Regions from separate parts of the Priestia sp. ST2 genome, predicted to be linked through region 1. Evidence: a T-box and tRNA genes for the amino acid it is inferred to sense, from the RefSeq annotation. Region 1 holds a T-box; the other holds one or more tRNA genes.

The links. A T-box is a leader RNA that pairs with one kind of tRNA and senses whether it is charged. The one in region 1 lies ahead of thrS (threonine--tRNA ligase), so its partner is inferred to be a tRNA-Thr.
Region 2: it encodes a tRNA-Thr, which carries the amino acid that the T-box ahead of thrS (threonine--tRNA ligase) is inferred to sense. The anticodon was not compared.

Annotation. Positions count from the first base shown of each region.
Region 1 is NZ_JBVVNT010000002.1:374,072-381,206, reverse strand. It holds gene AC0KUU_RS08355 (valine--pyruvate transaminase) at 1-381, shown strand, start outside; gene AC0KUU_RS08350 (cell wall hydrolase) at 571-1,029, shown strand; gene AC0KUU_RS08345 (sulfatase family protein) at 1,531-3,273, shown strand; T-box leader at 3,676-3,901, shown strand; T-box leader at 3,940-4,168, shown strand; gene thrS (threonine--tRNA ligase) at 4,223-5,440, shown strand; gene AC0KUU_RS08335 (hypothetical protein) at 5,612-5,818, opposite strand; gene AC0KUU_RS08330 (amino acid permease) at 6,205-7,135, shown strand, end outside.
Region 2 is NZ_JBVVNT010000001.1:949,746-956,880, forward strand. It holds gene AC0KUU_RS04835 (ATP-binding protein) at 1-1,166, shown strand, start outside; gene AC0KUU_RS04840 (TetR/AcrR family transcriptional regulator) at 1,331-2,233, opposite strand; gene AC0KUU_RS04845 (DHA2 family efflux MFS transporter permease subunit) at 2,498-4,021, shown strand; gene AC0KUU_RS04850 (aromatic ring-hydroxylating oxygenase subunit alpha) at 4,056-5,108, opposite strand; tRNA gene AC0KUU_RS04855 (tRNA-Thr) at 5,319-5,391, shown strand; gene AC0KUU_RS04860 (ABC transporter ATP-binding protein) at 5,659-6,609, shown strand; gene AC0KUU_RS04865 (ABC transporter permease/substrate-binding protein) at 6,609-7,135, shown strand, end outside.

The DNA.
Region 1 (7,135 bases):
GCCAGAATTTCAGCTAACTATATAAGAACTCATTATAAACAAAAACATGACTATTTAAAAAAACTTTTAACTACACGTATGCCGGATGATATTCCTTGGTATTTGCACAAAGCGGAAGGTTCGTTATTTGGCTGGCTTTGGTTAGAAGGTTTGCCTTTCAGTGATAGCGATCTATACAATAAATTAAAAGCAGAAAACTTGATTGTAGTGCCAGGCGGCTCATTCTTTCACGGCAGCCAATCTTCTTCTCACAACCGGGAGTGCATTCGCATAAGTCTTACTGCTGCAGATGAGGAGTTAAAGAAAGGAATTGATATTCTTTCTTCAGTAGTTAAGGAAATATACAGTTCAAACTTTATATTTCAAACAGAAAAATTATAATTTCTTTAAGGTTTAGAAGTGCAACTCATACGTAATCATAAAGGGTTCTTTATAAGCTAAAGATTGTTTAAAGAAGACAATAACATCCAATTTCTTTTGGAACTGGATAATTTTTTGCAATGAAAGACTCCTATATTTCTGCTAGCATATGAACCACGTCAAGAAATAGCAAGGAGGCTTTTTATTTTTATGATAAAGAAACTAGTGATTGCTATAGCAATGCTTATCCCAAGTTTTGGTGCAGGTTACTCAGCATTTGCAGCAGCGCCCGCTCATGAACAGCACGTTCAAGTAAATAAAAATGATAAAGAATTATTAGCTCGTCTTGTATCAGCTGAAGCCAAAGGAGAGCCTTATGCAGGCAAAGTAGCCGTGGCGACAGTTGTATTAAATAGAGTCGACAGCAGCAAATTCCCAGACACTGTAAAAGGCGTTATTTATCAAAAAGGTCAGTATAGTCCGGTCAGCAACGGTCAAATTAATAAACCTGCAGACAAAGATTCAAAAAAAGCTGTAGAAGAAGCAATTAACTTCCAAGGTCAAGGAAAAGGTTCATTATTCTTCTTTAATCCTGATAAAACGGGAGATCAATGGCTGCGCCAAAAACAAGAAACAATTAAAATAGGAAATCATGTATTTGCAAAATAATAAAAAAGCTAATGGCTAGCTGCGCGCTGCTATTAGCTTTTTTAGTTATGTACATAAAATAAACAGTAGAATAATCTTTAAAATTAGAATTTCATGGTAAAATATAAAATGTCATTCATAATTAAAAATATGAGGTGATAACGTGAAAGAGAATATGATGTTTGCTTGGATAGCTTCATGGTTAGCTCTTGCTGGTCAGCTCGTTTTTTTACGGGAGTAGCGCTTTTTACAGGGGATTGGCGCTACATGATGTGGAGTTTTATGATAAGTATAATTGATACCTAGTATCATTAGCACCTATAAACGAAATCAGCAGCTAAAAGCTTACAAAAAATAAGGAATATCGTATTGAAACGAGTTATGAAAGACTTAGAGAAATCCTCCAAGTCTTTTTTTGTGTGGGTATAAAAAGACATGAACCGTACTCCGTTCTTCTAAAAAAAGTGCTTTTTACATAGTTTATCAATACAGAAAATTTGATAAACATGCGGAGGAATAAACATGCAGAAACAGCCTAATTTTTTGTTGATTATCGTGGACGAGGAGCGGTTTCCACCCTTATATGAAAGTAAAGAACTAAAAAAGTGGCGAAAAAAACATTTAAAAGCACATGAATTTTTAAAACAGCATGGAATGGAATTTACCCGTCACTACGTCGGTTCTACAGCTTGTTCACCAAGTCGAGCTACATTGTTTACAGGGCAGTATCCTTCCTTGCACGGAGTTACGCAAACGCAAGGTATCGCAAAGAAATCACAAGATCCTGATATGTTTTGGCTGCAGCCTAATACCGTCCCGACGATGGGAGAGTATTTTAAGAAGGCTGGATATCAAACCTTTTATAAAGGAAAATGGCATATTTCTGATGAGAACATCTTAATTCCAGGAACACATGACGTTTTTTCTAGCTATCAGATGCAAACAGGAATACCGGATCCAGAGAAAGAAGGCCTTTATCAACGGGCTAATAAGCTTGAAAAGTTTGGTTTTTCAGGGTGGATTGGTCCGGAACCGGAAGGGAGAAATCCGCACAATTCCGGTTCATCTGCGGCCGTTGGAGTGAGCGGACGAGACGAAATATATGCAGAGGAAATCATAGAGCTTATTCAACGATTAGAACATCAAGCGCCTGCGCAGCCTTGGCTCATGGTAGCTTCATTTGTGAACCCGCATGACATTGCGCTGTTCGGAGCGATTACCAAACACCTTACTATGTTTCAGTTTTCTATTGATGAGACGATTCCAAACATCGATCCGCCACCTACCATTAGAGAACCTTTACAAACAAAGCCTAGCGCTCAAAGCAGCTATAAATACATCTATCCAAAAGCGCTGCAGCCAACCCCAAATTCTAGCTTCTACCGGCGCTTGTATTATCAGCTGCAAAAAAATGTTGATAAACAAATTTTAAAAGTTCTTCAGACCATGGAACAATCTTCGTTCTATGAAAATACAATTATTATTTTTACGTCTGATCACGGTGATTTGCTTGGAGCTCACGGGGGACTACATCAAAAATGGTACAACATGTATGAAGAATCTATTCACGTTCCGCTTCTCATTCATAACAAGCGTTTGTTTCCTAGTTATCAACGTACGGACACACTGACTAGTCACCTTGACTTGATCCCGACAATGCTTAGTTTAGCTAATATAGATGCTTCCGCTATTCAAAAGCAATTACAAAAAAGTCATACGGAAGTACATCCATTTGTTGGGCGAGACCTGTCAGGTATACTTCGAGGAGAAACGTGTGCTGAGCAAGAGGAAACAGCGATTTTCTTCATGACGGATGATGACCCGACAAAAGGACTTCACCAAACAAATTTTTTAGGAGAAAGCTACCCGTCAGTTGTTCAGCCTAATCACATTCAAGCGGTCATTGTCGAGTTTTCGTCAGCGGCAGGAAAGGAAATTTGGAAATACGCTCGCTATCATGATAATCTGCAATTTTGGTCAGCAGATGACGAAAAAGATGAATTCATTCACGGAGAGCAATATGGAGGTTACCCTGTGAGTTTTACTACCCTTAAAACAACCCGTGTTCCTGATCAAATTGAAATGTACAATTTGACCAAGGATCCGTTAGAAACAGTAAATCTGGCTCACCCGTATTTTTCGACAAATGAAACAAGGAAAATTCAGCGGCAGCTTGACGTTATTCTTAAAGAACAAGTCAGGAAAAAACGGATTTTTCCGCAAAGTGGAAGCATGCATGATGAGCTTTTGTCTAAAGATAGATAAAAAATAGTTTCTATGGATTCAAGTCAGATATTTGCGTAAGCAGAAAAAGGTGTATTTAATATTTTAGTATATAAATTGAAAACCTGATGATGCTTGTGTTAGGTTACTTGTTCTGGTTTGGGGTAGTATTGGTTTCACTTCATTAATCCCGCTTAGATAAAACAAATAAGGACTTATAGCATCTTTCTTTTTCGCCTTTATTGCTGTGAAAATAGAGGTAAAAATAAGAATGGAATGTAGTCGTTAATAGTATAATAAAAAACTTTTTCAGTCCGTAGATTCTTAAGTAACTTTTCAAAAATTCAAGCATAAAGTAATTCTATACCATTTGAAAAATAAAAATTACTTCTTGACTTTTGTTAAATTTATACACTATAATCGCTTTTAACAACTAATAAACAGTATTTGGCAATGAAAAGGACACGAATTAGATGCTGTTTTCTTCGCAGAGAATAGGGCCACTGGCTGAGAGCCCTTAAGAAATCATCTAATTTACCACCTTAGAGCTATTGCAGGGAACGTGCATAACTGAAACTGCAATCGGTAAAACCGTTATCTTTTTAAGCGTAAAATACGTATGGGTATTTTACGGAATTAGGGTGGTACCACGGCCGCATTCGTCCCTTCACTAGGGATGAGTGCGGTTTTTTTTGTAGAAAAAAGAATATACAAGCAATGAAAAGGACATGAATCATTTTTGAATTTTCTTTACAGAGAGTAGGGTCACTGGCTGAGAACCCTTAGAAAACGAAATGAATTTACCACCTTGGAGCTGCGGCGGGGAATGTGTATACACTGAAACCGCACCCGGTAAAACCGTTATCTTTTTAAGCGTAAAATACGTATAAGTATTTTACGGAATTAGGGTGGTACCACGGCCGCATTCGTCCCTTTACTAGGGATGAATGCGGTTTTTTTTGTTGAATAAAAACATATTGGAGGAATGAACATGTCAAAACAAATGGAAGCAGAAAAGCGAAATCATCAAAAGTTAGGTCAAGAACTGGAGCTGTTTATGTCAATGGAAGAAGCTCCTGGTATGCCGTTTTTCTTACCTAACGGAATGATTGTTCGAAATGAGTTAGAAAATTACTGGAAACAAAAGCATTATAAAGCAGGCTATCAAGAAATAAAAACACCCATCATGATGAAACAGGAGCTCTGGGAACAATCAGGGCACTGGGAGCACTATCATGAGAATATGTATTTTTCAAATGTTGACAAACAAAACTATGCGATTAAACCGATGAATTGTCCGGGAGCCATTTTATTGTTTAACAGCAAGCGAAGAAGCTACCGAGAACTTCCGATTCGATACGCAGAGCTTGGATTAGTTCATCGTCACGAGCTTTCTGGGTCTTTAAACGGCTTGCTAAGAGTCCGTTCATTCACACAGGACGACGCTCATTTATTCGTAAAGCTCAGTCAGATCCAAGCTGAAATTAGCCGCATTCTAGCGTTTATCCATGACTTTTACTCACATTTTGGCTTCGATTACAAAGTGGAGCTATCCACACGACCTGAAAAATTCATGGGAGATATTGAAACATGGAACCAAGCAGAAAAGTCGCTTCAATCTGTGTTAAGTGAAAAAGGCTTAGACTATCAGGTAAATGAAGGAGACGGAGCTTTTTATGGGCCGAAAATCGATTTTCATATTTTAGATTCCTTAGGTCGCAGCTGGCAGTGCGGAACAGTTCAGCTTGATTTCTTAATGCCGGAGAAGTTTGACTGTATGTATATTGGAGAAGACAATAAACCGCATCGTCCCGTAATGATTCACCGCGCTATATACGGTTCCGTTGAACGATTTATGGCCATCTTGATTGAACATTACGAAGGTCAATTTCCTCTTTGGCTGGCTCCTGTTCAATTTAAGCTTTTGCCTATTGCACCGCCGCACGTGGAATATGCATATAAAGTGAAACACGAGCTGGAGTTAAAAGGGTATCGTGTTGAAGTAGATGATCGCATTGAAAAAATAGGGCTGAAAATTCGAGAAGCAGAAATGCTAAAAGTTCCTTATATGGCTGTGATAGGAGATAAAGAAGTGGAAAATGAATCGCTTGCTATGCGAAAGCACGGGAAGAAAAATATAGGAACAGTAAGTTTGGAAGAGGCAGCTGTATACTTGAATAAAGAAAAGAATTCAAACAGAGTGTATTGAAGCTATTTACCTTACTAAATAGAAAAATCCGATTTTTTAAGTCGGATAGTGATTCCCTTCATTTTGTCTCACACCAAAATGAAGGGAATATTGAACTAGAAGGGTATAAGATAATATATATCAGCAGTATAACTTTTGCCTTAGACAAACGCCGGTATTTTATAAAAAAATTTATCTTATTCCATTCGAATCGTTTGTACGCGATGAAGCTGAAGCCTCACCTGATGGTTTGTTTATGTTTTGCTGATCTCGCTTCTTTTTAGAAGGAGAGTAAAAAAGAAATTTAAACATAAAGTATACTCCTAATGCTAGTAAAATACAGCCAATAAGTAAGTTAATCATCTTTCTCCGCCCTTCATACACTTCAGTTTTCATCATTATAACACCCGGTAAGATAAAACATTCATCGTTCTGTAAATAATCTCTATGTCAGGAATTTATATCTGAAGATAGTTAGTGAAAAAAGTTATCTAAAAACATGTAAAATAATTTTTTGGAATATTATTTTTATTCAAACTTATTATACGTAAGCACAATGATAATCTCTTTATTTAGTTTATAAATCCAAAATAGAGCGATATTAAGAAATCGCTTACAAAAACTCTTGAAATATATATAATGATATTAGTATACTAATAGACAAGTTAGTAATTATTTCTATATAATTACTTCTGTATCTGAAGTAAAAACGCGCAGCCCAATGGGGAAAAACGTTATTTTCAAGTTTTTTAAGGGATGAATGGCAACAGAGAGGAGAGAGTGCAATGGGAAAACTATTTAAAAAGAAGTCAATCGAGCAATTATTAGAACAAAGTCAAAACAAATCTCTAGTCAAAACATTAGGAGCATTCGATTTGACTCTTCTTGGTATTGGAGCCGTAATCGGAACGGGGGTTTTAGTATTAACAGGCTTAGTAGCTGCTAACGATGCTGGACCAGCCGTTATTTTTTCTTTTATATTGGCGTCTATTGTATGCGGTTTTGCAGCGCTGTGCTATGCGGAATTTGCTTCAACTATACCTGTATCTGGGAGCGTTTACACCTATACATATGCAACCATCGGCGAAGTGGTAGCGCACTTAATGGGATGGACGTTGCTTTCTGTCTATTTGTTAACAATGTCAGCAGTAGCAAACGGATGGTCTTCTTATTTTAACAACTTTTTAGAAGGCTTTGGTTTTTCGCTGCCAAAAGAATTGATTACGATCCCTGGAAATGGAGGTCTAGTTAACCTTCCTGCTATTTGTATTACGCTTCTTATTACATGGCTGCTTTCAAGAGGAACAAAAGAAAGTAAAAAAGTGAATAACTTTATGGTGCTTGTTAAATTGTTTATTATCCTTCTTTTTATTATTGTAGGAGCTTTTTATGTAAAACCGTCTAATTGGACACCTTTTATGCCTTATGGAATTGAAGGTGTTGTGACAGGGGGCGCGGCCGTATTTTTTGCTTTCTTAGGTTTTGATGCCTTATCTACATCAGCAGAAGAAGTAAAGAATCCGCAGCGCAATTTGCCCATTGGAATTATTAGTTCACTTGTGATCTGCACGATTATTTATGTAGCGGTATGCCTTGTTATGACCGGAGTTGTTTCGTACAAGGAACTGAATGTCCCAGAAGCAATGGCCTATGTTCTCCATTCAGTAGGACAAAATGCAGTGGCAGGGGTTATTGCTGCAGGAGCTGTCATTGGAA
Region 2 (7,135 bases), on a different contig from region 1:
GGAAAGATCGTTATATCGCGGTATTTCCGATTTTAGCTATTACCTTTTGCCTTTTGTTTCCGGTTAACGGAGCTTATGTCCCGGATGACTATCGGATGGATCTACGAAGAATTCCTTATATTTTAGGAACGTTATATGGAGGCTGGCCGCTAGGAAGCTTGCTTTTTGTCTTTATTTTACTGCTGCGCTTGCTAATTGGCGGGTACGATGTAGGCTTTTTATCAACACTAATTTCTCTTCCGATTTTATCCATTCCTTTATTTTTCATAACAAAATACTTTTTGCATTTCTCATTAAAAAATAGAATTATCGTGAGCACCTGTCTTAGTCTGATCGGTTCTTTATTAGCTATGCTTGTATCTATTTTTGTCTTGCACGTAACAAGCATTCCTATTAGCGTGTGGGTTCAATTCGCGATTTTAGATGTAGCAGGCATGTTTGTAATTACCATACTGTGGGAAGCGATACGGGCAAATTTACTAGTGCTGCAGCGCCTGATGAAAGCAGAGAAACTAGAAATTGTCAGTCATTTAGCTGCCAGCATCTCTCATGAGGTGCGAAATCCTCTAACGGCAAGCAGAGGATTTATGCAAATGCTGCAAGAAGATGAAAAAGAACCTGCTAAAAAACGCTACATTTCCATTGCGATTAATGAACTAGATCGTGCAAAAGAAATCATTGATGATTACTTGCTGTTTGCCAATTCTGCTCCGGAACGAAATGAAAAAATGAATATTTCAGAAGAGATTCATCATGTCACCCATATTATGACGCCTCTTGCCAATATGAATGGAGTCGCTATTGATTTTACATTTGATGAAGAAGTGAAGTTCTGCGTAATGGGAGAAAGAAGAAAGCTTCAGCAGTGCCTAATCAATTTATTTAAAAATAGTATTGAAGCCATGCAAAATGGAGGCACGTTAACCGTTAAAGTAACAAAAGAAGGCGAAGCTGTTATTGTGGATATTATCGATACAGGCTGCGGTATGACGCAAGAACAAATCAACCGGTTAGGCGAACCGTATTTTACAACAAAAGAAAAAGGTACGGGGCTTGGAACGATGGTATCTTTCAGCATTATTCATTATATGAAGGGAAAAGTGAGTGTGTCTAGCACAAAAGGAAAAGAAACGTGTTTTTCACTTCAATTTCCACTTTGTGAATAAAGAGGTCGGGACAAAAGTTATTTAGTTGAAGGAAAATCCGAATGCGTTTGATTCTTGAGGGAGAATCAAACGCATTCGGATTTTTTCATTGGCAGGGTAAATGTAGATTTCATCTATTTATTCGTCTGTAAATTGTATGGATTTAGTTATGTTTTACTCTCTTTTTAATGACGTTCACTCACATACTGATCAATCATCGTTTGCAGTTCCTCTAGGGTCGTTTTACCGTTGTTAACAGACAGCTGCTTTAACGATTGAAGGGCACTATCTACAACAAACTTCCGGGGATTGGACTGTTTAAACAGCTCTTCTTCAATAAAACTAATAAGCTCTGTGCATTTTTGACGTTCGAATTCATCAGTAAATTGTTTGTGAACCTGTTTTTTTAAATCGATAAGTGCTGCAGAAATGTCCTGTTCTATTTGATTTTTAGTATTTGGGCAAGATGGAAGCCATTCTTTAATCGTTTGCGGATCGAGCAAAATGTCTCCTGAATTTGCTACTTCGTCTACAAGAGGAAGCAGGCGCTTGACACTGTAGCTTATGATCTCATGGGGGTCAGTATTTGTGCCGTTAACCATAAAATTATAGTGAAAGTTGCGATGAAGCATGCCAAGAAACATAATTGCACAATCTAGCAGGTACGGTTTCTTTTCTTGTCCAAATAAATCAATGAACCGCTTGTAAACCCAGTTTACTTCAACAAACTGGGTTTTTTTTATGTATGCTTTTAAATCAGGATCATTGGAAACAAATACTTCTTCAAGTAATGTGAAAAATTTATGTTTATGATGGTTTTTCATCTGTGCATCAATCTGTTTAACAAATACATCTACATCGGTCAGGCTTTTACCAACCAGCAGCTGATTTCGCTCTTGTTCAATTGTTGTATGAAGCCAGGTAAAAACAGCGATTAATAATTCATTTTTTGAAGAAAAATAGTTGTAGAATGTTCCTTTTGAAATGCCGCTATAATCAATGATGTCTTGAATAGATGTAGCTTGAAATCCTTTTTCAACGAAGAGATGGTGTGCATTTTTTACAACTTGCTGTTTTCGGTTATTCATTATTATCACCTAAATATAAAATTAGACTCATGGTCCAACTTTATGATACATGATTTAAAGCGTTTACACAAATGTTCTTTTCAAAAAATAGACGATATCACGACAATGTATTGATATAAAAGGATTATAGGACTGAAAAAGTCGGTAAAATAAAGAACATGAAGGCAAGATTTTTCACTTGCATAAATTGAACTCACAGTATAATATACTCTATGTAGAACATGTGTCTAAAAAAATGAACTTGAAGTATAAGGAGGTACAATAATGAGTCAATCGATAAATCAAATGGAAAAGCCCCCTTATGGCATAATTGCTATTTTATTAATTGGCGCTTTTATTTCATTGTTGAATGAAACGTTATTAAATGTGGCGCTTCCGTCTATTATGAAAGACTTAGATGTGACAACGTCAACTGTCCAGTGGCTTTCTACTGGTTATATGTTAGTGAATGGTATTATGATTCCAACTACCGCTTTTTTAATTCAGCGCTATTCTGTCAGAGGCTTATTTTTAACGGCTATGACTTTATTTACAGCGGGAACAATACTTGCAGGTGCTTCGCCCGTATTTTCGGTCTTGTTAACCGCTCGTATTATTCAAGCATCAGGCGCAGCCATTATGATGCCGCTTTTAATGAACGTATTGCTCACAAGTTTCCCATTAGAAAAACGCGGAGCTGCGATGGGGATTTTCGGTTTAGTTATGATTTTTGCTCCGGCAATTGGCCCTACCTTATCAGGATGGCTAATTGAACACTATGAGTGGAGAATGCTGTTCCACCTTGTTACGCCAATCGCGGCAATTGTATTAATAGGGGCTTTCTTCCTATTAAAAGACAAAAAAGAAAAAGTGGAAATCAATCTGGATTTCCTATCGCTTGTGTTATCTACAATTGGATTTGGGGGACTTCTATACGGATTTAGCTCAGCAGGGGATAAAGGCTGGGATTCTGTGGAAGTATACGGCACCATTATCGTAGGAGCCGTTGCGCTGATTTTATTTATTACGCGTCAGTTCAAGCTTAAAACACCTATGCTTGAATTCCGCATTTTTAAATATCCAATGTTTGCTTTATCATCAACGATTTCAATGGTGATTACAATGGCATTATTCTCAGCCATGCTGCTAATGCCAATTTATGTTCAAACGGTACGAGGCATTTCTCCGCTTCACTCAGGATTACTAATGCTTCCGGGTGCGCTACTCATGGGTGTGATGTCTCCGATTACCGGAAAATTATTTGATAAATTCGGAGCGCGTGCACTGGCTGTAACGGGTCTAACGATTACAGCCGTTACGACGTATTTCTTCAGTAACTTAGAGCTTGATACGACATATACAACGCTCATTACGCTTTACACGCTTCGCATGTTCGGAATGTCTATGGTGATGATGCCGGTTATGACAAACGGATTAAATCAGCTGCCGCAGCGCTTTAATCCGCATGGTACTGCGATGAATAACACGCTTCAACAAGTATCGGGAGCTATTGGTTCGGCTCTTTTAGTAACGGTGATGTCAAATCGTACAGCTACGCATGCAAAAGAGCTTGCTCAAGATGCAATGAGCGGAGCAGGAGCAGCGAATGCAACGGCAGCCGGGGCAGCTCAAATGAAAGAACAAATTGGGATGCAGGCAATGGTACAAGGAATTAACGATGCGTTTGCCGTCTCAGTAGTACTAGTGGTGGTTGCTTTAATTCTTTCATTGTTTATGAAACGCGCCACGCCGGCAAGTGAAGATGAAGTGATAAAGGAAAAAGCAGGACGCGAGCAGTTTGCTAAATAAAAAAGAAATCCCCGCTGAAACAGCGGGGATTTCTTTAGCTTGTATATCTAAAGCTTAAGCCCATTTTCTTTAATAATTTCCGGTAGCCGATGGACGTTTGATCAGCCATAATATGCGCTTCCATCTGCAGGTCTAAAGGCAAGTCTTCAGGCTTTTGGTTTTCAACCATTTCACGGTCTTCGTCAAAGACGCGAAGGTTAAAGTCATACACACCTTCAACGGGAGAATCTTTGTCAAAGTTTCGAGCGATTGGTGCGAATAAACGTGTTTCGCGGGCTGAAATAGGAGAGACTGCATTCATAATCCACAGTTCTGCGCCTTCTGGGAAGTATACTTTTAGCGTAGCTGTAAACGGCGGATAAACATCAAAGACGCGAAGCCATTTAAAATCAGGTGGATTTAAATGCTGCTGTTCTTTGGAATAATTGCTCACGGTGCTCGTATATTCTACATGAAGCCCATACTCTGTATCGCTTACTTTATATTTAGGCACAAAGGCGTTGTTTCGATCACCAAATGTGTCTGTGTGAACCCAAGCAAAATGAGCTACGTCTAAAAAGCCTTCCATTTGACGACCGGCCGAACCCATGATATCAAAGCTCGGACAAACAATTTGCTGAAAATCAGGGTCCTCCCACGCATCGAAGTAAGGCAGGTTATCTTGTTCTCCTGTCAGGGAAGTCCATACTAATCCAAATCGTTCAATAACTGGATAGACGGCCATACACAAGCGGGGAGAAATATTGGCATCAGGGTGAGCTGGAATCGACGTGCATGCACCGTCCGTTGCATAGCGGAAGCCGTGGTAAGGACAGACAATTTCATCATCTTCCACCCAGCCCATGCTAAGAGGGGTGCCTCGGTGAACGCATAAATCACGAGCCGCCACTACTTTGTGTGTGGTACGGTATAGAACTAGATTTACATCTAGCAGTTTTACGGACGTTGGTTTCTCTGTTACATCACTGCAGCGTGCGACGGGGTACCAATACTTAGCGAGCGTCGTCCAATCTTCCAGGCTGAACGTGCAGTCTCTTGGGTAGGGAGTTGCCGTTTTTGGTTTGGTCATGGTTGGTTGTTGTTCCATCTATTTTCTTCCCTTCTTTTGTAAGCTCTTTTACTAAGGGTAATATAAAAAAAGAAAATTCACACAATTTATGTAAGGAGTTCTAACATGAAATATGGAACTTTGTAGAAAGTGCGAATTTCAGAAGACGTAAATTAGAGAATATACCAATAAAAAAATTTAAAAAAGCGCTTCCTAAATAAATTTAAACGTGATATAATTTTCCAAGACGCTGGTGTAGCTCAGTAGGTAGAGCACTTGCATGGTAAGCAAGAGGTCGCAGGTTCGATCCCTGTCGCTAGCATACTAAAAAACCTTCTTTCTTGTTGAAAGAAGGTTTTTTTTTATTTGTGTCGGCTTTAAAATTATTCTCCGAATTATTCTTTCCCTCCTTGTGAAAACTTTAACAGTTTGATAGCCTTATTAGGAGATTGTGAGAAAATATGCGTATCTTTTCCCCTGTGTCTTATGAATCATATTTAGAAATATTCTTAAAAGAATGTTTATTGCCTCTAAATATTGGGTACACGGAACTAGGGGTTAAATTTCAACAGGGAGTGTGAACGATAATTTGATTACGTTTAAGAATGTGTCAAAGCAATATCCAGACGGTACGACCGCCGTGAAAAATATTAATCTAGAAATTAAAGAAGGAGAGTTTTTCGTTTTAATTGGTCCGAGTGGGTGTGGGAAAACAACCACCTTAAAAATGATTAACCGTCTTCATGATATTACCGAAGGAGAACTATACATAAAAGATAAGCTCGTATCGGACCACAACATCCATGAGCTACGCTGGAACATTGGTTATGTTCTGCAGCAGATTGCTCTTTTTCCTCATATGACCATCGCTGAAAATATAGCCATTGTACCCGAGATGAAGCATTGGAAGAAAAACAAAATCAAAACGCGCATTGATGAACTGCTTACCTTGGTAGGACTAGACCCAAAGCAGTATCGAAACCGAAAGCCGTCTGAGCTCTCAGGTGGCCAGCAGCAACGTGTAGGTGTAGCACGTGCCCTCGCAGCTGATCCCCCCGTTATTTTAATGGACGAACCCTTTAGTGCCCTCGATCCGTTAAGCCGCGAACAGCTTCAGCAAGATGTTATTAGCTTAAAAGAAAAAATCAAAAAAACATTTGTGTTTGTTACGCACGATATGAGCGAAGCGATGACGCTTGGAGATCGTATCTGCCTGATGAAAGATGGAGAAATTGTTCAAGTTGGAACCCCGGAGGAATTCATCCAAAAGCCTAAAAATGAATTTGTAAAAACATTTATTGGAAATCAAGGCAATGCTTTATTTGAGACATTGGATATGTTTGTCAAAGAAAGTGAACAGCCAGACGTAGAACCTACTGAAGAGTTAGCTTCAACCGCCACTGTTCAGCAGGCAATGGACGCCCTTTACGACCATGAAGCAATAGCCGTGAAAAAAGGGAGCAAACGTATTGGCGTTGTAACGCGCAAAACTCTATTAGCGTTTCTTTCTGATAAAACGAAAGAAGGAGGAACGCTGTAATGAATGCACTAAGCACATTATTAGATCAACGAGGAGATGCACTGTTTCAAGCTCTTCTTGAACACATTCAAATTTCAGTACTGGCTCTTGTTATCGCCGTATTAATTTCAGTGCCGCTCGGACTGTACTTAACGAGGCATGACCGTATTGCTGAACCAATCATTGGCGTAACAGCCGTACTGCAAACCATTCCTTCACTCGCTTTATTAGGATTACTGATTCCTCTTGTCGGAATTGGAACCTTTCCCGCGGTTATTGCACTGTTTTTATATTCGCTTCTTCCTATTGTACGAAATACATATACCGGAATTAAAGAAGTGGACCCATCTTTAATTGAAGCATCCAAAGCCATGGGGATGAACTCGTGGAGACGATTAATTAAAGTAGAACTTCCTCTAGCACTTCCTGTCATTATGGCCGGAATTCGCACAGCGATGGTACTCATTATTGGCACAGCGACAATCGTGGCTCTTATCGGAGCGGGCGGACTCGGAAGCTTAATTTTGCTTGGTATTGACCGAAGCGA